DNA from 4 places in the Streptosporangium sp. NPDC020072 genome. Region 2 is predicted to be linked to each of the others. Evidence: riboswitches for the same ligand, from Rfam matches in the RefSeq annotation. Region 2 holds a riboswitch; each other region holds the start of a gene.

Region 1 (5,471 bases), on a different contig from region 2:
CCAGGGCCGCGCTGACCTTCGCCTTCGCCCAGCTCGGCAAGCCCTACCGGTACGGCGGCACCGGCCCGGACAGCTGGGACTGCTCGGGGTTCGTGCAGGCCTCCTGGCGCAGCGGAGGCGTGAGCCTGCCCCGCACCACCTGGGAGCAGTGGAGCTGGGGCGCCAAGCGCAAGGTCTCGCTGAGCGACCTCCAGCCGGGGGACATCCTCTTCAGCCAGGGCCTGGGGCACGTCGGCCTCTACGCGGGCAACGGCAAGATCATCCACGCTCCCCAGACCGGGGACGTCGTCAAGGTCGTCCCCCTCTCCTCCTACGGCGGCCGTCTGCTCGGGGCCGTCCGCCCCTGACCCCCCCTGGTCCCGTCCACGTCCACGGGGCCTCTGGGGGCCGTCTGAACACCTTCGCGACCGCGGGCCGTCCGTTCAACGGGCGGCCCGTTTGGCATGCCCAGGATCGCCGGAGTGGTCCTGTTCGACGCCCTTGTAGGTGAAGGGGCGCTTTGGGAAGTCACTGATAAATGTGATTTATGTGACACTTGTTGTGCTTCTCTGGAAGATCATTTCGAATGTGACAAGGGTCATATTTATAAGATCGTGATGCCGCACTATCAGGCCTTTCGTAAACATGAAAACCTTTTTGTGGATCTTCGTATTTGATGGGGTCTTTGCCGGGGCTTGGTGATCGAGGTACCTTCTGGCGGTCGCAGTGAGCAAGCCATGCCACCGCGTCGAATGCCGGTCCTGCGGGCCGGTGTCCGTATAGATATCCAGTCGGCCGCCGTTCCCCGAAGGGATCGGTTCCCATCACGGCGGCCCGCCGAGTTCGTGCAGCCAGGAGGCACGGAGCCGGGGAACCATCGGCCCTTGACATGTGGCCAGGGGTGAATCGACGCGTTTGCCGTCGTAGGGCGTCTTCCCAGCCCGAACCCGTCAGCTAACCCGGTAGGCATCAGTGGAAGTCCCAAGGAGAAATCCTGTCTACCACCCTGCAAAACCCCCGTTTGTCGCGCTTTTTCCGCCTTTACCTGGGCGGATTCGTCCTCACGCTGACCGCCTCAACCGGAGCGGTGGCACTGGGGCCGGCAACAGCACAGGCGACGACGGATACCGCGGTCGCGGTTCAGGCCAGGAGTACGGCGAAGGACACGTCGAAGAGCGCATCGAAGGGCACGTCGAAGGGTACTGCCGCGAACACGGCGAAGGCCCGTGTCAAGCGCACGGCGAAGGCCGCGATGAACCGGGCCGCACGGCAGCGGTCCAGGGCCAGGACGGCCGTGGCGACGGCCAGGAAACAGATCGGCGATCCGTACCGGTGGGGTGCCTCCGGTCCCGGAGCGTTCGACTGCTCGGGCCTGGTCCAGTACGCGTGGCGCAAGGCGGGCGTCTCCCTCCCCCGGGTGACGGGCAGCCAGTACCGCGCGGTCAGGAAGAAGGTCTCGTGGAGCAAGTTGCACCTCGGTGACCTGCTGTTCTTCTACGGCAAGGGCCACGTCGGCATGTATGTCGGCCACGGCAAGATGATCCACTCGCCGAGCAGCGGCAAGTCGGTCAGGATCGTGACGTTGAAGGGGTACTACAGGTCCGCCTTCGCAGGAGCGGTCCGTCCCGGCACCTGACAGCGGCGGACGGCCCCGCCCATCCTCCCGTGGATGGGCGGGGCCGCCGCCTGCCGGGAACGTTCCGGCCGGGGAGTCGGCTAGCATCGGCTGCCATGTCCGTCCCGAAGGGGCGCCGCGCCGTGCTCGCCGGGATGCTCGCGCTGGCGGGCGCCGGGCTCGGCGGGGCGAGGCCCACGCCGCAGACGGCCCGCGACCTGTGGCCAGGCGCCGCCGAGGTGGTCCGGGGCGAGCGCTCCCTTGTCGTCGGCCACCGTGTCCCGCCCGCCGAACTGCGTGATCTCGCGGCCAGGGCCGACCGTGCCTGCCGTACGATCGCGCGGATCTGGGGGCCGGTCAGGGCGGTGATCGTGGTGCCCGCGACCGACGACGAGGCCGCGGAGCTCGCGGGGACGGCGCGGACCGGCGGGCTGGCCGCGCTGGCGACCGCGGACCGGGTGGTCGTGGTGCCGACGGGATACGCCAGGCTCAGCGAGACCGGCAGGGACGTGGTGATCACCCACGAGCTGACCCATCTGGCGACCGGCGCCACCAGGGGCGGGCGGGTCCCGATGTGGCTGTCGGAGGGGTTCGCCGACTACGTGGGCTACCGGGACGCGGGGATCGCCGTCAGGACGGTTGCGGCCGAGCTCGCGGCCGAGGTGCGCGCGGGCGTCCTGCCCACGGAGCTTCCCGCCGGGGACGGCTTCGCCCCCGGCGCCCCCAGACTCGCGCAGGCCTACGAGGAGGCCTGGCTCGCGTGCCGGTACGTCGCGGAGCGCTTCGGTGAGAAGGCGCTGGTGAGGCTTTACGGTAGCGATGTCGGCAGCACGCTGGGCCTGTCGCGCGCGGAGTTCACCGCCGCGTGGCGCGACCATCTCCGGAGGGAACTCTCATGACGCGGAGCGTGGAGGAGACACCGGCGCGGGAGCGGGGCGGGGCCAGGGGAGCGGGGATCGCGCTCGCCGTCCTGGGGGCGATCACGCTGGCGGTCGTGGCGTTCACCACGCCGTGGCGGGCGCTGCCCGAGGCGGCGCCGTACGTCGCGCCGGACCCGGCCCGTGACTTCACCCCGGCGCAGATCGCCAGGGCGGAGGCGTTCGACGCCGCGGTGAGCCTGCCGTCCTACCTGTCCCTGGGCCTGACGCTGGTCGTGGCCGGGGTACTGGTCGCCACCCCGCTCGGCGCGCGGCTGCTGGGCCGCCTGCGGGGGCCGTGGTGGCTGCGGGCGCTGCTCGGCGTGCTGGTGATCTCCGCGGCCGTCGCGGTGCTGCGCTGGCCGTTCGGCATGTGGGCGGAGACCTATCTGCGCGAGTACGGCCTGTCCACCCAGACCTGGGCGTCGTGGTCGGCCGACCGGATCAAGAACACCGCGGTCGGCGCCGTGCTGACGGCGATCATGGTGGTCGCCGTGGTCGGGCTGGCCCGCCGCTACCGGCGGTGGTGGCTGCCCGCGGCGATCGGGGCCTTCGCGCTGACCATGCTCGCCTCCTTCGCCTACCCGGTGGTCGTCGAGCCCCTGTTCAACGACTTCAAGCCCATGGCCGCGGGGGAGTTGCGCTCCGGCCTGCTCAACATGGCGGCCAAGGACGGCGTCCCGGTCGAGGACGTGCTCGTGGCCGACGCCTCCCGGCGTACGACCGCGCTCAACGCCTACGTCTCGGGGTTCGGCGCGACCCGCAGGATCGTGGTCTACGACACGCTGCTGCGGGCCCCGGCCGACGAGGTCGAGCTGGTGGTGGCGCACGAGCTCGGCCACGCCAAGGCGGGCGACGTGCTGTACGGCACGCTCGTCGGCGCGCTCGGCGCCGCCTGCGGGGCCTGTCTGCTCTACCTGATCACCTCGGCCGGTCCGGTACGGCGCCGCACCGGCGTCCCCTCGGCCGCCGACCCCAGGGCGGTCGGGCTCCTGATGGGGCTGCTGAGTCTGGCGACCGTGCTGTCGGGGCCGGCGCAGAACGTGATCAGCAGGCACATCGAGGCCCGCGCCGACGCGCACGCGCTCGACCTGACACGGCGGCCCGAGACGTTCACGGCCATGCAGAAGCGGCTCGCGATCACCAACATTTCTGATTTGTCGCCAGATGTCATTGAATATCTGCTCTATGTGTCTCATCCCACGACACCGCAGCGCATCGCCATGGCCCGCTCCTGGGCCCTGCTGAACGGCGCCGGGGAACCGTGACCCGCACACTGATCGTCACCAACGACTTCCCGCCCAGGGCCGGGGGCATCCAGTCGTTCGTGCACGGCCTGGCCGCGGGCCGGCCGCCGGAGACGGTGGTGGTCTACGCCCCGAGCTGGCCGGGGGCCACGGCCTTCGACGCGCGGCAGCCGTACCCGGTCGTGCGTCACCCCACCTCCCTGATGCTGCCCACCCGGCAGGTCGCCCGCAGGGCCGCCCGGCTGGTGGCCGAGTTCAAGTGCGAGACGGTGGTCTTCGGGGCGGCGGCGCCGCTCGGCCTGCTCGCGCCCAGGATGCGCGCGGCCGGGGCGCGGCGGATCGTCATGCTCACCCACGGCCACGAGGCCGCCTGGGCCGCGGTCCCGGCCGTCGGAAGACTGCTGGCCAGGATCGGCGCGCACGCGGACACGGTGACCTACCTGGGGGAGTACACCCGGCGGCGCCTGGCCAGGGTGATCCCCCAGGACCGCCTGGTACGGCTCGCCCCCGGCGTCGACACCGGCCTGTTCCGCCCCGGCGCCGGGGGTGAGGCGGCCCGCGCCGCACTCGGCCTGCGGGGGCGTCCCGTCGTGGTCTGCCTGTCCAGGCTCGTGCCGCGCAAGGGCCAGGACGTCCTGCTGCGGGCCTGGCCCCGGGTGCTCGGCGCGGTTCCCGAGGCGGTCCTGCTGATCGTCGGCGGCGGCCCCTACCGGGGCGCGCTGGAACGCCTGGCCCGGCCCCTGGGCGGCTCGGTCATGATGACCGGCCCGGTCCCGTGGGCGTCGCTGCCCGGCTACCTCGACGCGGGAGACGTCTTCGCCATGCCGTGCCGTACGAGGCTGGGGGGTCTCGACGTGGAGGGGCTCGGCATCGTCTACCTGGAGGCCTCGGCGACCGGGCTGCCCGTGGTCGCGGGCTCCTCAGGCGGCGCCCCGGATGCGGTGCTGGACGGCGAGACGGGCCTGGTCGTCGACGGCTCCCGCCCGGAGGAGGTCGCCGGGGCACTGGTCCGCCTGCTCGGCGACCCGGCGCGGGCCAGGGAGATGGGGGAGCGCGGGCGCGCCTGGACCGAGCGGGAGTGGGACTGGAGCCACGTCACCGGCCGCTTCGCCCATCTGCTCGACGCCGGGCCCTGAGCGGCCGGGTCAGGCCGGATAGGCGTGGGTCTCGGTCGCCTTGACCGAGGCCCAGATCGACTGCCCGGGGGCCAAGCCCAGCTCGGCGACCGCGGCGGTGGTCACGTCGGCTGCGACGGGCAGCGGCCCCTCCAGGTGCACGCGGACGCTGTCGCCGTGGCGTTCCACGCCCTCGATCACGGCCCGCCACAGGTTGCGCGGACTCCCGTCGGGGCGGGTCCGGTACAGGGCGACCGCCGACGGGGAGAACGCCACGAACGCCGGACCCTGGACGGGATCGGCCACGCTGAAACGCACCTCACCGACGGTGACCCGCGACCCGGCCCCGACACCCCGGTGGAGGTTGAGGCCGACCAGACGGGCCACGTAGTCGGTGCGCGGGCGGCGGGCCACCTCGGCCGGGGCGCCCTCCTGCACGACCGTGCCGTCCTCGACGACGACCAGCAGGTCGGCCAGGACCATGGCGTCCAGCGGGTCGTGGGTGACCAGGACGGTCGCGCCGTCGAAGTCGGCCAGGTGGCGGCGCAGCCGGGAGCGGATCTCCAGCCGGGTGTGAGCGTCCAGCGCGGCCAGCGGC
Region 2 (5,471 bases):
CCTGCCACAGGCGCTGGTAGTTGTGGCGTTCGTTGTGCGTCTGGCGTTCGTTGTCCAGGGCGCGCAGTTTGACGACCACGTCCAGGTCGGGGCGCCGTCCGGCCAGGTCGGCCAGCGCGAGCAGGATCCGTTCCCTGTCCTCCCTGCGCTTGGGCACCTTGGCCTGGGTGGCGAACACGACGCGGTCGCGGGGCCCCGCCGCGGGGACCTGCCCGCTGTCGCGCAGGAACGGCAGCCGGGTGAGGCCGATCTGTCCTCCGCCGCCGAGTTCCTTGCCGATGGTGGAGAACTCCTCGACCTCCCGCCCGCTGTGCAGGACGAATAGGTCGCATCCGCTGCGGAAGATCCATGCCTTCTCGGTCGCCGGGATGGAGATGCCCGGCAGGCCGGAGACGAAGACGGGCCGGGGCGTGAGGCCGGAGAGGACCTCGCTGACCAGCACGTCCACCACGGGCCCTGTGCAGGCGACCAGCACCACGTCGGGCCTGAACCGCTCGGCGGCCCTGCGCAGGGCTCTGGCGGACAGCACCGGCGGGTCACCGGCCGCGCCGGCCACGGCCGCGTGGATCTGGGCCGGTGAGGGCGTGATGGGGGTACGGACCACCGTCAGCTCCGCCGTACAGCCCGAGGGCAGGCCCTCAAGCAGGTAGGCGGCCCACTTCAGGTAGGAATCCGAGTCGGCCACGGCCAGGACCTTCAACCTGTGACTCCAGTGTCGTGATGGGCGAACATCGATAGGTGCGTTCTGAGGGAGGGCGCCGCCTGGGCGGTCCACCACTCGTCGGGGACGTCCACGGTCTCCACGACGACGCCGCGGGCCGACAGCAGGACGCGCAGGGAGGTGACCGCGGTCGAGGGCAGGCTCAGGACCCGCTGCTCGGCCTCCAGTCCGCGCAGCGTCATCTCCGCGGGGGCGCCGCCGTCGTAGACGGTGATCCCGGGCTGCCTGCCGACCCTGGCGAGGTCGCCGGGGTCCTCTCTGCGGTGCGGGAAGTAGGCGACGGGCCCGGTCGAGCCGAGTCCGGCCAGCCAGCCGAAGTAGTGGTCGCGGTGGATGAGGCCGTTGCGGACCAGGGAGGTGCCCAGGACGACGGTGCGTTCCCTCGGCCCCGGTCTGCGCATGGGCTGGGACCTGAGCCAGGCGAAGTCGTGGGTGACCAGTTCGGCCCCCCGTGCGCGTACGGCCCGCGCCAGGTCGTCGGGGACGGGCAGCGCCGTGAAGATCGACAGGCGGCCTGCCCTGGCGGCCGCCCGCAGCCGCATGCCCGCGGCCGAGCCGAGCACCTTCCTGAGCGGTCCCGGGGTGGCTCTGGCCCGGAGCAGGGGCGTCCAGAACCGCCCGGTGAGCAGTTCCAGGAGCCTGATCGTGGCGAGCCCGTCGTCGACGATCACCATCCGTCCGGGCAGGGCGGTGAGCCAGGCCGCCTGGACCTTGCCGGAGAAGGCGTCGCCGACCGCCCAGCTCGTCCCCCTGCGGGGCCTGGGCATCTCGGGCGAGGGCTCGTCGAGTTCGAGCCCGGCCGGTGGGCCGAGTTTGGCGATCTCACGGCGGGTGACGGCCAGCGGGCGCAGCCCGGCCCTGGGCACCACTCGCGCGTGGGTGCCGAGCAGCCCCGCGTGGTGGGCCTCCACGGCGCAGAGCATCTGCAGCGGGGACTCCACCCAGGCAACGGCCGAACCCTGCTCCCGCGCGTGGTCTCGACCGTCCTCCACGCCGGGCGATGACCCGTTCACGACCGCCTCACCGTAACCCGGACGTCTTACGGCGCCGGGAACTACGGGTGAACACACGAATATGCCCTCTTGCGGGTCGTACTCGTGACGATCTACCGTAGTGTACGAAACCGTTTCGTACAGCTGGCCCCGGAGACGCCGATCATGTGGACCGCTGATGACATTCCCGACCTGTCCGGCAGCACGGCACTGGTCACGGGTGCCAGCAGCGGGATAGGGCTGGCGACCGCCCTGCACCTCGCCCGGCGAGGCGCCGAGGTGATCATGACCGCGCGCGACCGGGCCAGGGGGCGGGTGGCGCTGGAGAGGGTCAGGGCGGCGGCCCCGGAGGGACGGGCCGAGATCAGAGGCCTTGACCTGGCCGATCTCGCTTCGGTGCGGGCGTTCACGGACGACCTTGACCGGCCGATCGACCTCCTCGTCAACAACGCGGGCGTCGCCATGATTCCACGGCGGACGACGGCCGACGGCTTCGAGGCCCAGTTCGGCGTCAACCATCTCGGGCACTTCGCCCTGACCGGGTCGCTACTGCCCCGGCTGCTGGCCGGACAGGGGGCCAGGGTCGTCACGGTCTCCAGTGGCGCGCACGCGATGGGGCGGATCGACTTCGACGACCTGGGGCTGGAGAACGGCTACCGCCGCTTCGGCGCCTACTGCAGGTCCAAGCTGGCCAACCTGCTGTTCGCCCTCGAACTACAGCGCCTGGCCGGAGGCAAACTGCTCAGCCTGGCCGTCCATCCCGGGCCGACGGCCACCTCGATCATGCGGCCGGGCGTGTTCACCCGGCCGGTCACCGCCTTCATGCGGCTGGCGCTCAAGGCTCCGGAGAAAGGGGCCCTCCCCTCCCTGTACGCCGCGACCCACCCCGGCGTGGCCGGCGGCACGTACGTCGGCCCCGGCCCCAGGGCGCTGACGCCTTCGCCCAGGGCTCTCGACGAAGACCTGGCGCGGCGGCTGTGGATCGTCTCCGAGGAGCTCACGGGCGTACGGTTCGCCGCGCTCACGTCACGCCCCTGACCGGCCCCGGGGGCAGGGGCGACCCCGCCGGGACGGGTAAAGAGACCCCCTCTTGACCCGGTGGAGGAGGGGTCGGCCAAAAGATCTACGTTCACCTGGCACGCGAAGTCCTTGCCCTTGCCCTTCACCGTGCCCGTCGTGTCGCGATCCCCTCTCCCACCGGGGATCGCGTCACCGAAAGGGAGATCGTCCCGGGTGGACGAGGCCCCAGTCTTCCCCCTCGAACGGGGCCCATTCCCAAGCCAAGGCAATGTGTCGGACTTGTAATCGTCTGTCCGGTTCACGTACGTTCAACGAATTCGCGGCGAACGCCCAGACCTTCGCAGGTCAGCGCATTGCCACGACATTGCCCGACCGTGCTCCACCAGGTGGACATCCGCCTGATGGACACGGCCGCCGAATCCGCGAGTCTCGCGGAACCGGGGACCCAGGTCCTTTGGGGTGAATCAGCGCATACGCGCTGTAGGACACTTTCCAGTCCGAACCCGTCAGCTAACCCGGTAGGCGGCATGGAAGCGACGCAAGGAGCAGTACCCCATGGCCAAGCACCGCCTTACCTCCACCCCCAAGACGCACTACCTGGCCCGTGTCATCCTCGGCACCGCCATCGCCCTCAGCGGCGGAGTCGTCGCCGGTGGACCCGCCCTGGCGGACACCCCCGAGCAGACGTCCGCCACCGTCCGGAACGCGAGCGCGGACACCGCCAAGACCAGCCTCCAGACCACGGCCGAGCGCCTGCCCAAGGTGACCGCCCAGCAGGTTCTGAACATCGCCTCCCAGCAGATCGGCGTCAGCGAGAACGCCCAGGGCGGCGGCACCAAGTTCCACTCCTGGTACATGTCCAGTGAGCGCGCCAAGGAGACCACCGCCCGTGACGGCGGCCGCATCCAGGACTACGCCAACGCCCCCTGGTGCGCGATGTTCGTCTCCTGGGTCGGCGAGCAGGCCGGCATCCGCCCCACCATGGGCTGGGACGCCTACACCGTCACCCACGCCAAGTGGTTCAGGGACAACGGCCACTGGGGCACCACTCCCAAGCCCGGCGCCGTCGTCTACTTCGACTGGAAGGGCGGCAAGGACCTCGACGGGATCGACCACGTCGGCTTCGTGAAGCAGGACAACGGCAACGGCACGATCACCACGATCGAGGGCAACACCGGCAACGGCAAGGTCGAGCAGCGCATCCGTCCGACCTCCCAGGTCGTCGGCTACGGCTACCCGGTCTACAGCGGCTGACCCCATCCCCTCCCTCCGTACGGCCCCCGCCGTACGGGACCCCCATCCGCGGCGGACTCCCCGCCCGCCGCGGCGGTGATCCCCCGAATCCGGAAAGGGCCGTGGCTCCCCAGCCACGGCCCTTTCGGCGTCCCGCCCCTCCGCCGATATGGGAGCGCTCCCAAAAAGAAGCGCATCCATTTTGTGGTCATTTGAGCCCATAAGTCGCAATGGAAACGGAGGGGGGTAACGGTTGCGTCTCGCCGTATTGACGTCGGTCAACTCGTCGGCCACGCTTCGTGGGAGCGCTCCCAATACGTTGAGGAACCGCCTCGTCGCAGAGCCGCGTCTGTCGGGGACCGGCCCGTGACGACACCTCCCACCGATTCGGGCGAACGACCTGAGAGGGGTCCGGAATGTTGAACCACAGGCGGCGCGGCAGGCTCGCCGCGGTCACGACGGTCACGGCCGCGGCGCTGGCCTTGACCTCGTGCGGTTCCGGCGGGACGGACGGGCCCGCGTCCACGGCGGCCGAACCGGTCGTCGTCACCGTGCACACCTTCGGCGGCGGCGAGAACTTCGGCTACGACAAGGCCGCCCAGGCCTGGAACGCCGCCCATCCCGGCATCCAGATCAGATACCAGAACCTGACCGACCGCTTCGAGGACGTCTACCTGCCCCAGTTGCTCCAGCGGTTGCAGGCGGGCAGCGGCGCGGCCGACGTGGTCGCCCTGGACGAGGGCGCGATGGGCCTGATGAAGGCCCGCCCGCAGTTCTTCACCGACCTCGGGCAGTATGGCCTCGGAGGCCGCAAGGCCGACTTCCCCCCTGCCAAGTGGGACAACGGCGTCAACGCCGAGGGCAAGCTGTTCGCTCTCGGCACCGACATCGGCGGCATGACCATGTGTTACCGCACCGACCTGTTCGAGAAGGCGGGCCTGCCCACGGACCGCGAGGAGGTCGGCAGGCTCTGGCCCGACTGGAAGTCCTTCATGGACGTCGGCAGGAGGTTCCAGGCCGCCAATCCCGGAAAGGACGCGCCGCGCTTTCTGGACGGCCCGAACACCCTCTACAACGTGATCCTCGCCCAGGAGGCGCAGAGGAACGGCGACATCACCTACATCGACACGTCCAACAAGCTCGTCATCGACACCAACCCCGCCGTGAAGACCGCCTTCGACACGGTCAGGAGCTTCAGCGAGGCCGGGCTCACCGCCAAGCTGGCCTCCTTCACCCCGCCCTGGAACGCCGCCATCAAGAAGGGCGGCTTCGCCACGATGGGCTGCCCCGCCTGGATGCTCGGCGTGGTCTCCGGCGCCGCGGGCGAGCCCGGCAAGGGGAAGTGGGACGTCGCGACGGTGCCGGGAGGCGCGGGCAACTGGGGCGGCTCCTACCTGGCCGTGCCCAGGCAGAGCAAGCACCCGAAGGAGGCCGCCGAGGTGGTGAACTACCTCACCGGCAAGGGAGGCCAGATCATGGCCTTCCAGGAGGCCGCCGCCTTCCCC
Region 3 (5,471 bases), on a different contig from region 2:
CGTGCAGGCCGCCTACGGGGAGGGGGCGCTGACCCGCCTGGCCAGACTCTCCTTCGGGGACGTGCCCGGCGGGGAGTACGTCACCGAGTTGTTCGCCGACGTCCTGATCCACACCTGGGACCTGGCCAGGGCGATCGGCGCCGACGAACAGCTCGATCCCGAGTTGGTCGAGGCCTGCGCGGCGTGGGTCGCGGGCGCCGAGGCCGGTTACCGGCAGGCGGGGGTCATCGGGGAGCAGCAGCCGATCGCCTCCGGCACCGACGCCCAGACCCGGCTGCTCGCCTCCTGGGGACGACGCGGCTAACGCGACGTCGGGCGTCTTCCGTGGTTGGCCTTGTTCCGTTTGCGGGCCCGGTTCTTACGCGCTCGTTTGCCCACGCGGCCTCCTTCCGTGAACCCCGCCGGGTGCGGGATCCGCCTCTTACGTTCCTCCCGGGGCACCCGCCGTACAAGAGGGCGGATCTAGGCTGCCTCGCATGAGCGAGAAGCTGATGGAGCGCTGGCGCCTCCTGGCCGGAACCGAGGCCGACCGGCTCGGCGCGGACCTGCTGTCCCGGTACGGCGAGCCACACCGCAAATACCACACGACCGCACATCTGACGGCCGTACTCGACCACGTCGACGCGCTCGCCGGCAGTGCCACCGACCCGGACCTGGTACGGCTCGCGGCCTGGTTCCACGACGCCGTCTACGACCCCCGGCGCAGCGACAACGAGGAGCGCAGCGCCAGGCTCGCCGAGCGGGCGCTGCCCGAGCTCGGGATGTCACCGGAGGCTGTCGGGACGGTCGCGCGGCTGGTCAGGCTCACGATCACACACGCCCCCGAGCCAGGGGACGCCGACGGGGCCGTGCTGTGCGACGCCGACCTGGCGATCCTCGCCTCCTCTCCCCAGGAGTACGCCGTCTACGCGGCTGCGGTGCGGGAGGAGTACTTCTTCGTCCCCGACGAGCTCTTCAGGCAGGGCAGGGCCGCGGTGCTGCGCTCGCTGCTCGACCTTCCCGTGATCTTCCACGTCGCGGACCTTGAGACGCGGGCGCGGGCCAACATCCATGCCGAACTTGAGCGACTGTGAGCACTTAACCCCCATAATCCAACATTCACTCCTGTGAGTCTGTGGTAATTTGCTGGAGTCTGGTGGATTAAGGAGGGGATCGATGCTCGCCCAGCAGCGGCAGCAGGTGATTCTCGAACGGGTGCGCGGCACTGGCGGGGTCAGGGTCGCCGACCTGGTCCGCGAGTTCGGTGTCTCCGACATGACGATCCGCAGGGATCTTGAGGCGCTGGCGGAGCGCGGTCTCGTGGAGAAGGTCCACGGTGGGGCGACGGCCACGGGACCCGGCTCGACCGAGGAGCCCGGGTTCACCGCCAAGTCCGCGCGTCAGCAGTCGGAGAAGGAGGCGATCGCCAGGCACGCCGCCGGGCTCGTCAGGCCGGGCACGGCGATAGCGCTCTCCGCGGGCACCACCACCTGGACGCTCGCCCACTTCGTGACCGACGTGCCAGAGCTGACGGTGATCACCAACTCGATCCGGATCGCCGAGGTCTTCCACCGCGCGCCGCGCGCCGACCGCACCGTGGTGCTGACCGGCGGGGTGCGCACCCCCTCGGACGCGCTGGTCGGCCCGGTGGCCGTCGCGGCCGTCAGAGGGCTGCACGTGGACACCCTGTTCCTCGGCGTGCACGGGATGAGCGCCCGCGCCGGGTTCACCACCCCCAACCTGCTCGAAGCGGAGACGGACCGGGCGCTCGTGGCCTCGGCGCACCGCCTGGTCGTGCCCGCCGACCACACCAAGTGGGGGACGGTCGGGATCAGCACGATCGCCGAGCTGTCCGAGGCCCACGTCCTGATCACGGACTCCGGGCTCGGGCGGGAGGCCCGCGAGGAACTCGCCGCCAGGGTCGGTGAGCTGGTCGTCGCCGGTGACGGGACCCGCGACCGATGAGGCGCACCGCGACCCACCTGGCCGACGGCCGCGAGCTGTTCTACTTCGACCTGCGGGACGACGCGGCGCGCGGCGCGGTCGACACGCGCGACCTGCCGCCCAGGCCCGCCGCCTCCGAGCTGCGTTACGACCCGCTCACCGAGGAGTGGGTCGCGGTCGCCGGGCACCGGCAGGGCCGTACGTTCCTGCCGCCCGCCGACGAGTGCCCGCTGTGCCCGTCGGCGCCCGGCCGTCCGACCGAGATCCCCTCCCCCACCTACGACGTGGCCGTCTTCGAGAACCGCTTCCCGTCCTTCTCCACCAACCTGGGCGCCTACCCGCAGGTCGGCGGCCTGAGTGAGGTACGGCCCGGCGTCGGCAGGTGCGAGGTCGTCTGCTTCACCTCCGAGCACGACTCCTCCTTCTCCATGCTTTCTCCCGAGCGGGTCGAGCTGGTGATGGAGGCGTGGATCGACCGCACCGTCGCGCTCTCCGCGATGCCCGGGGTCGAGCAGGTGTTCTGCTTCGAGAACCGCGGCCCGGAGATCGGCATCACCCTGCCCCATCCGCACGGCCAGATCTACGCCTATCCCTACGTGACCCCGCGTACCCGGACCCTGCTCGGCGCGGCGCGGCGGCACAGGGAGCGCACCGGTGGCGACCTCTTCGCCGACGTGCTCGCGGCCGAACGGGAGGCCGCCGAGCGTGTGGTCGCGGCCAACGAGCACTGGACGGCGTTCGTGCCCGCCGCGGCCCGCTGGCCGGTCGAGGTCCATCTCTACCCGCACCGCGGGGTTCCCGGCCTCGACGGACTCGACCCCGCCGAGCGCGCGGCGTTCGGACCGCTCTACACCGAGGTGCTGCGCCGCCTGGACGGGCTGTTCGGGGTGCCCATGCCGTACGTCTCGGCCTGGCACCAGGCACCGGTGCGGGTGGACAGGGACCTGGCGTACACGCATCTTGAGCTGTTCAGCATCCGCCGGGCGCCGGACAAGCTCAAGTATCTCGCCGGGTCCGAGTCGGCCATGGGGGCCTTCGTGAACGACGTTCCGCCTGAGGAGACAGCTCGGCGCCTGCGCGCCGTTGTCACGGAATGATCACCGATCGGTCTCGACTCGGGGTCGCGCGGTCACCTTTTTACCATTACTATCCTCACGCATCGGACAAACAGCACGATATGCCTAATCTCAGGTGCCTCACCTGAGAACCGGGGACCCATGCATCTGGGGTGAACCACTTCGGTGGAAGGGCTTCCTCCAGCCCGAACCCGTCAGCTAACCCGGTCGGCGTGAGGAGAGGAGAGCTGTGACGGCTCTGTCCCCCGCTTTCCATCGACGTACGGCCGCCGCCTGCCTGGCCTCGGCCCTCACCTTCGCCTTCGCCCTCGGCGGCACGGGAACGGCGGGCGCCGCGCCGAAGCCCGACGAATCCCGGCTCCGCGCCGAACTGACCCAGCTCAACAAGAAAGTCGACCGGCTCATCGAGGCGTACGCCGCCAAACGGGAGTCGCTGAAGAAGGCGCAGGAGGCGGAGAAGGTCGCGCAGGCCGACCTGCGCCAGGCGGAAGCGGCCTACGCCGAGGCGGGCAGGGAGGTCGCCTCCATCGTCCAGATCCGTTACCAGAACGGCCCCCTCGACCTTCCCTCGATCCTGTCGGCCCCCGAGGTGGGCGGCGCGGCCGTCATGGAACAGCTGACCGCCCAGCAGATCGCCCAGCTGCAGGGCTTCGCCCGGAGCCGGGACCTCATGAAACAGGCCGCGGACAGGACGGCCCAGCTCTCCAGGCAGATCGAGCAGGAGGCCAAGACGGTGCAGGTTCAGCGTGAGGACGCGGAGAAGGTCATCCGCGTGATCGAGGACAAGCTCGAACAGCTCGTTCCCACAGGCTCGGGGCGCCGCTCCGACGGCAGCTGGGCGCCCCAGCTGCCCACCGGGTCCGACAACATCACCGACCGCACGCGGATCATGCGCGAGGCCGTCGGACAGGCCTTCCAGCTGCCCCACGAGGTGGGCTGCTACCGATCGGCGAACGACGGGGGCGAGCACCCCCTCGGCCGGGCCTGCGACTTCATGATGAGCACCGGCGGGTCCATGCCCACCGCGGCCAACGTCAAGCTCGGCGACGAGCTCGCCGCCTGGGCCCTGAAGAACAGGGACAGGCTCGGCGTCAAGTACGTCATCTGGCGTCAGCGCATCAACACCGGTTCCGGCTGGCGTGCCATGTCCAACCGGGGCGGTGTGACCGCCAACCACTACGACCACGTGCACATCTCGATGTACTAGAGAAGATCGGACCCCGCGGCGGCGCGCTCGATCGAGCCGGCCACCCTGGACCTGGTCGAGTGGATCCGAGCCACCGGCTGGACCGCGCTCACAAACGTGGCTGGTTCCTGGGCCTCCGGCCGCGATCGTGCCCACGGTCTCGGCGCTCTGGGCGCGGCAACGCATCCGCCAACGGTTGAAGTGGTCACGAAGCTCCCGGGGCGTGCCCGAGGCCGACACCGGCACACTGGTCGTCGAGAGGCCGCCGGTCGACGGCGAGGTAAAGATCCACGTCCAGGAGGCCCCGGGGCGGCCTCAGGTTCTGCCCGCACTCGTCTTCCCAGCACAGCCGGGCGCCCAGGTCGAGCGCCGCCCTCTATCGCCGGCCACTCCTCGACGACCCACGAGGTGATCACCCCCTCGCCACGCTCAACAGCCCGCTGCGCAGGGATCTGCGGACTCCAGCCCAGGCGGTGCAGAAGACACGACACCCCACGCAAGGTGTGGCGGACGTGAAACAACACCGCGATCAGGTCGGCGATTCGGACCGGCGTCCAGCGCTGGTCCTCCACATATCCGTGCGCGGCCGGACCACGCTCCAACCCGGCCCGCAGCCGCTGCAGGCGCCGCTCGTCCAGCCGGCACCTCTCCCCGCCCGGCCCCTTGGAGGCCAACGCCTCCATGCCACCTCCCTGCCAGGTGTGATTTCACCGACCAGCATTCACACAGTCAGAAAAAGACTCTCCGCCACTACCGATCGCGCTGCTCATCCGGGCTTCGATGAAGGAGCCGGCCTCGTGCTTCCCGTACGCCGGCCGGGTCGCGAGACGGCGGTGGGCGCAAAACCGTTTGCCCTCGCGTGGCGGGCTCAGGGAACGTGGTGTTCATGGCGCCGTGTCCATGACGCTCTGACGGACAGCGCCCCGCCACTCCGAGACGCCACGGCGTCAACGCGCCCCGCGGCGCTGTCAGCCTGCCCCTTTTAAGGGAAGAGAGCCTTTTGTCGCAACAACGCCCCCCTCTGCCGTCCACGGCCGCAGGCCCGGCCACCGTCGCCGTGTTCGCCTCCCCTGAGAGCTGGATCGAGTCCGACGCCCTCACGCAGTGCCACCAGGTGGCCGCCCTCGACGGCATGACGCACGTCGCCGCCATGCCGGACCTGCACCCCGGCAAGGGCGCCCCCATCGGCGCCGCCATGGCGTCGACCGTGCTGTACCCGTTCCTGGTGGGCTCCGACATCGGCTGCGGCATCGCCGTGTTCCCCATGAAGCTCAAGCGCGCCGTGC
Region 4 (5,471 bases), on a different contig from region 2:
TGCCCGCGCAGACCACGTGGGCGCCGATCTCGATCATCCGCTGCTCGCTGCGGGCGTCGGCGACCCTGGCCATCAGGATCGGCGCCTCGCTGGCGGCCAGCTGCGGCAGCCGGGCGCGCACCCCGCGGTGGATGTCCCTGACCACGTCCTCGGCCGCCGACATGTGCACCTTGACGTGCAGCATGATCCCGGGGGCCCCCGAGGAGGTCTTGGCCTCGGAGATCCACACGTGGTGCACGAGCGGGTAGTCGGCGAGCACGTAGGAGATCGCGAAGCGCAGCGCGGGCAGGATCGGGTGTGTGCAGCGCCCGTAACCGGGATCGACCATCTGCATCGGCCCCGACAGGTGGGGACGCGGCGCGGGGATCCACGGTTGGGCGGCGGGCGCGGGCGGCACGGGGGCCGGGCCGGTGCGCCGGCCCGCCGCGGGGGTCGCCATGGGAGTCACCGAGGGGGTCACTGTGGGAGCCACCGGGGTAGCCGGAGCCACGGGGACGACCGGAGGCACGGAGGCACGCGGGACCGTGGCCATCGCTCCGGTTGCGTAGGCCGTCGGGGCCGCGCTCGACAGCGCGGGCGTCGGGCCGGTGCGGGTGGAGAGCAGGTGGCGCTGGAGATCCTCGATCGGTACGGCCGCCGCCGCCGGACCGGCGGCGTCGATCACGATCTCGCGCACGCCGGTGGCACGCTGGATGTCGAGGATGGTGTCGGCGTCGCACGCCGACAGGGCGTGGTTGCCGCGGTGGCGCGCGTAGGTGCTCTGCGAGGTGTAGCCGAGCAGGACCCGTTCGCCGGTCTGGGTCGTGCCGAGCACGACGGAGCGATCAGGGCGCACGGCCACGAGGAGCCCGTATTCGGCCAGCGCCGTCAGCAGCCGGTGCGGGCTGCCGTGTTGCGAGAGTACGTCGCCGAGAGCGGGGTTCCCGATGCTCATACACGGAACCTTAGGTAGAGAACCACGGCTTATCAGGGTAATCGCGAAGTTTTATCTAGATCAAGACCAAGATGAATTTTGTAGGCATAGAAGGTGTACGAAGTGGGTAACCGTCTCGGATCGCGGGACACTCGTGAACGCGTTCACAAGCCTCGATAGACTACGTGAGGTCCGTCCGCAGCCTCCACGTCTCCAAAGGATCCAGCCCGTGAACAAGCCCGTCGTACTGGTCGCAGAGGAACTCTCCGAGGCAGGTCTCGCCGTCCTGGGAGCCGACTTCGAGGTCCGCCACACCGACGGCGCCGACCGCGCCAAGTTCCTGCCCGCCCTCGCCGACGTGGACGCGCTCATCGTGCGCAGCGCCACCCAGGTGGACGCGGAGGCGATCGCCGCCGCGCCCAAGCTCCGTGTCGTCGCCCGCGCGGGCGTCGGACTCGACAACGTCGACGTTGAGGCCGCGACCAAGGCAGGCGTCATGGTCGTCAACGCCCCCACCTCCAACATCACCAGCGCCGCCGAGCACACCGTCGCGCTGATCCTCGCCTCGGCCCGCAACGTCGCCCAGGCCCACGCCGCGCTCAAGGGCGGCGAGTGGAAGCGTTCGAAGTACACCGGCGTCGAGCTGGACGAGAAGGTCGTCGGCATCCTCGGTCTCGGCAAGATCGGCCAGCTGGTCGCCCAGCGCCTGCAGCCGTTCGGCGTCGAGCTGATCGCCTACGACCCCTACCTGCAGCCCGCCCGCGCCGCGCAGATGGGCGTCAGGCTGGCCTCCCTCGAAGAGGTCCTGCGCGAGTCCGACTTCATCACCGTGCACCTGCCCAAGTCCAAGGAGACCGTCGGGCTCATCGGTGACCGCGAGCTGCACCAGGTCAAGCCGTCGGTTCGCCTGATCAACGTCGCGCGCGGCGGCATCATCGACGAGGGCGCCCTCTACTCCGCGATCAAGGAAGGCCGCGTCGCGGGCGCGGGCATCGACGTGTTCCCCAAGGAGCCCGTCACCGACAGCCCGCTGTTCGAGCTGGACCAGGTCGTCGTCACCCCGCACCTGGGCGCCTCGACCCACGAGGCCCAGGAGAAGGCCGGCACCCAGGTCGCGCGCAGCGTGAAGCTGGCCCTGGCCGGCGAGTTCGTGCCGGACGCCGTCAACGTCCAGGGCGGCGCCGTCGCCGAGGACGTCAAGCCGGGTCTGCCCCTGGCGGAGAAGCTCGGCCGCGTCTTCACCGCCCTCGCCGGTGAGGTCGCCACCAGGCTCGACGTCGAGGTGCGCGGTGAGATCGCCTCCCAGGACGTCCGCGTGCTGGAACTGGCCGCCCTCAAGGGCGTCTTCACCGACGTGATCGAGGACTCCGTCACCTACGTCAACGCCCCGCTCCTGGCCAAGGACCGCGGCGTCACCGTCGAGCTGGTGACCAGCGCGGAGAGCCCCGACTGGCGCAACGTGGTGACCGTCCGCGGTGTCCTGGCCGACGGCCGCGCCGTCTCGGTCTCCGGCACGCTCTCCGGCCCGCGGCAGGTCACGAAGATCGTCGAGGTCAACGGCTACCAGATGGAGATCGAGCCGACCGACCACCTGTCGTTCTTCACCTACGACGACCGCCCCGGCGTCGTCGGCGTCGTCGGCCGCATCCTCGGCGACCACGGCATCAACATCGCCTCCATGCAGGTCGCCAGGGACGCCAAGGGCGGCAAGGCCCTCATCGCGCTGACCGTCGACTCCGCCATCCCGGCCGAGGTGATCGACCAGATCGGCGGCGAGATCGGCGCCGACAGCGGCCGCTCGGTCGACCTGGCCGACTGATCCCGGAGCACGGTTCCCACGGCCGCCGTCCCCGTTCGCGGGGCGGCGGCCGTCTGCTTTTCCGGCCGAGCCTCGTCTCAATATGTGAGAAGCCTGCACGAGGGGTGAGACAGATTGCGGAGGGCCGGTTATTATGGCTGGTAATGCGCCAGGTTCTCGTACTTATTACCTGCCGCGGCGAGGCCTGACACAGGGGCGGGCCGGCAACTCGCCGCGGTGTGATGGCGTTCGTCGGCCCCGGTTTCCCGTCGATCCGTGATCCGGATCCGCGATCCGATGAGGACCCGTGACCAGGGTCCAGGCTCCCCTTCCTCCTTCAGCCAGCTCCGTGCGAACGAGACGAGAAGCGTCATGTACGACATGTATCCCTGGAACCGTCCCGAGGACAACGAGAACGAGGCCGCCCAGGCCCTGCAGACCGCGCTGGACCGCCGCGACAACGGCGGAGTGCCCCCGCACTCCTCCTGAGCCGGGTCCCTCCGAGGCCACGGGCGGTGCGGCGCCCGGGACCGGGAGAGGCGTGGGTCAGCGGGCGAGGGCCGTACCGGCCTGGGTCGACTGCCTGATCGCCGTGTCCAGCTCGGCCCGCTCGTCGGCGAGTTCGACCCCCTTGGGGTCCGGCCGTACGGCTCCCGCGAAGCTGGCGCGGCGCCAGGCCTGCAGCTTCTCCACCTTGACCACGTCGCCGCTGCGCGGGGCGTGGACCATGTAACCGGGCTTGGTGATCATGCCGACGTGACCGAGGTTGTGGAAGAAGACCAGGTCACCGGGTTTGAGGTTCTTCCAGGAGATCTTCCTGGCGAACGCGGAGTACTGCTGGGTCGTCGTGCGGGGCAGCCGGATGCCCGCGGCGCCGTACGCGCGGAGCATCAGGCCCGAGCAGTCGAAGCCGCCCCTGCCCGTGCCGCCCCAGACGTACGGTGTGCCGCGCTTGGACATCGCCCAGTTCAGCGCCTTCTTCCAGGCCGGGACCTTCCGCGCGGTCCCGGAGAAGCCGGCCGGGGCGGGTTCGACGGCGGGAGTGGTGAGCGGGGTCCGGGAGCTCTCCGCGGTGGGGGCCGGGTGCGCGAGGGCGAATCCGGCGGCGGCGAGCGCGAGGAGAGGAGTGGGGGAGGAGGTGGTGAGGGAGGAGTCCGCCAGTGCGACGGCGGGCGTCGCGAGGATGGTCGAGCCGGTGACGATCAGGGTCAGGACACGGGGGTAGGTCTTGCCGTTCAGGACCGTTCCTTCCATAGGGCCGGCCGGGTGAGCTGTCGGGCTCGGGCGTGGAGGTCGCCCTACGGCGCGTGGTGGCGCCGACTCGCCCCGAGGGGCCTCGTGGAAAACGCCGGAAACGTGCTCCGCCAGACGGAGTGCGGCTCGGACGCCCCGTGGACCCCGGAAGTGGTTCCCCGGCTCCGCGCGGACCGAAAGAGGGGGATGGCCTGCGCGAATTAGGCGACGATACGAATGGCCAGGACCTTAACGAAACGGTCAAAAGATCGCAAATAGGACAAACTTTTCAGGGCCTTCCGGGGCGGGAAGTGTCCGAGGGGTGAGATCGGTGGTTCGATTGTCGAGACAGAGCAGATAGGGTGCCCGTTATGGATTCGCGCAATGTTCGTCTGGCCGTCATCCCTGGAGACGGGATCGGGACCGAGGTCGTCACCGAGGGCCTGAAGGTCCTCGAAGCCGTCGGAACGAAGGTGGAGACCACCACCTACGACCTGGGTGCCGGCCGGTACCACAGAACCGGTGAGGTCCTTCCCGAGGCGGTCCTCGACGAACTGCGCGGCTACGACGCGATCCTGCTCGGCGCGGTCGGCGACCCCAGTGTGCCGCCGGGCATCCTGGAGCGCGAGTTGCTGCTCAAGCTCCGCTTCGAGCTCGACCACTACGTCAACCTGCGTCCGGTCAAGCTCTTCCCCGGCGTCGCGACCCCGCTGGGCGGCTCCCGCCCCGAGGACATCGACATGGTCGTCATCCGTGAGGGCACCGAGGGCCTCTACGCGGGCGCCGGTGGTGTGCTGCGCCGCGGCACGCCGTACGAGATCGCCACGCAGGAGTCGCTGAACACCGCCTACGGTGTCGAGCGCGTCGTCCGCTACGCCTTCGAGAAGGCGCTCAGCAGGCCGCGCAAGAAGCTGTCGCTGATCCACAAGACCAACGTCCTCACCTTCGCCGGTGACCTGTGGTCCCGTACCGTCGACCGGGTCAGCCTTGAGTACCCCGACGTCGCCACCGACTACTACCACGTCGACGCGGCCTCGATGTTCTTCGTCACCCAGCCGGAGCGGTTCGACGTGATCGTCACCGACAACCTCTTCGGCGACATCATCACCGACCTCGGCGCCGCCGTCGCCGGTGGCATCGGCCTCGCGGCCAGCGGGAACGTCAACCCCGACCGCACCGCGCCCAGCATGTTCGAGCCGGTCCACGGCAGCGCCCCGGACATCGCGGGCCAGGGCAAGGCCGACCCGACCGCCACGATCCTGTCGGTCGCCATGCTCCTGGACCACCTCGGCCTGACCGAGGAGGCGGCCAAGGTCGAGCAGGCCGTGGCCGAGGACCTGGTCGAGCGCCAGACCGGGTGGGCGAGCCGTACCACCCACGAGATCGGCGACGACATCACCGCCCGAGTAGCCGGCTGACAAGCCGCCCGCACGACCCCAGACGCGCCCGGTGGCTCAGCAGAGCCGCCGGGCGCGTCTTTTTTGTTCGTCTCACCGAGCAGGCTGCCGGATTTTGGCATATATGCAG

Evidence for each region. Region 2 has a riboswitch for cyclic di-AMP ahead of ABZ470_RS34695 (CHAP domain-containing protein). Riboswitches for the same ligand answer to the same signal wherever they lie in the genome.
Region 1: it holds a riboswitch for cyclic di-AMP, as region 2 does, so the genes downstream of both, ABZ470_RS06975 (C40 family peptidase) here and ABZ470_RS34695 (CHAP domain-containing protein) in region 2, are expected to answer to the same signal.
Region 3: it holds a riboswitch for cyclic di-AMP, as region 2 does, so the genes downstream of both, ABZ470_RS00080 (hypothetical protein) here and ABZ470_RS34695 (CHAP domain-containing protein) in region 2, are expected to answer to the same signal.
Region 4: it holds a riboswitch for cyclic di-AMP, as region 2 does, so the genes downstream of both, ABZ470_RS02330 (C40 family peptidase) here and ABZ470_RS34695 (CHAP domain-containing protein) in region 2, are expected to answer to the same signal.

Annotation. Positions count from the first base shown of each region.
Region 1 covers NZ_JBEYAB010000003.1:134,773-140,243, reverse strand. The annotation lists gene ABZ470_RS06980 (NlpC/P60 family protein) at 1-347, shown strand, start outside; cyclic di-AMP (ydaO/yuaA leader) riboswitch at 805-963, shown strand; gene ABZ470_RS06975 (C40 family peptidase) at 1,232-1,615, shown strand; gene ABZ470_RS06970 (hypothetical protein) at 1,711-2,493, shown strand; gene ABZ470_RS06965 (M48 family metallopeptidase) at 2,490-3,779, shown strand; gene ABZ470_RS06960 (glycosyltransferase family 4 protein) at 3,776-4,894, shown strand; gene ABZ470_RS06955 (ABC transporter ATP-binding protein) at 4,904-5,471, opposite strand, start outside.
Region 2 covers NZ_JBEYAB010000017.1:115,735-121,205, forward strand. The annotation lists gene ABZ470_RS34680 (DUF6716 putative glycosyltransferase) at 1-685, opposite strand, end outside; gene ABZ470_RS34685 (hypothetical protein) at 697-1,734, opposite strand; gene ABZ470_RS34690 (oxidoreductase) at 1,879-2,751, shown strand; cyclic di-AMP (ydaO/yuaA leader) riboswitch at 3,136-3,273, shown strand; gene ABZ470_RS34695 (CHAP domain-containing protein) at 3,289-3,987, shown strand; gene ABZ470_RS34700 (ABC transporter substrate-binding protein) at 4,383-5,471, shown strand, end outside.
Region 3 covers NZ_JBEYAB010000001.1:13,916-19,386, forward strand. The annotation lists gene ABZ470_RS00060 (TIGR03086 family metal-binding protein) at 1-304, shown strand, start outside; gene ABZ470_RS00065 (metal-dependent phosphohydrolase) at 477-1,073, shown strand; gene ABZ470_RS00070 (DeoR/GlpR family DNA-binding transcription regulator) at 1,156-1,944, shown strand; gene galT (galactose-1-phosphate uridylyltransferase) at 1,941-3,020, shown strand; cyclic di-AMP (ydaO/yuaA leader) riboswitch at 3,092-3,226, shown strand; gene ABZ470_RS00080 (hypothetical protein) at 3,229-4,206, shown strand; gene ABZ470_RS00085 (winged helix-turn-helix domain-containing protein) at 4,203-4,868, opposite strand; gene ABZ470_RS00090 (RNA ligase RtcB family protein) at 5,186-5,471, shown strand, end outside.
Region 4 covers NZ_JBEYAB010000001.1:478,442-483,912, reverse strand. The annotation lists gene ABZ470_RS02345 (hypothetical protein) at 1-934, opposite strand, end outside; gene serA (phosphoglycerate dehydrogenase) at 1,143-2,732, shown strand; gene ABZ470_RS02335 (hypothetical protein) at 3,009-3,200, shown strand; gene ABZ470_RS02330 (C40 family peptidase) at 3,258-3,965, opposite strand; cyclic di-AMP (ydaO/yuaA leader) riboswitch at 3,953-4,167, opposite strand; gene ABZ470_RS02325 (3-isopropylmalate dehydrogenase) at 4,316-5,362, shown strand.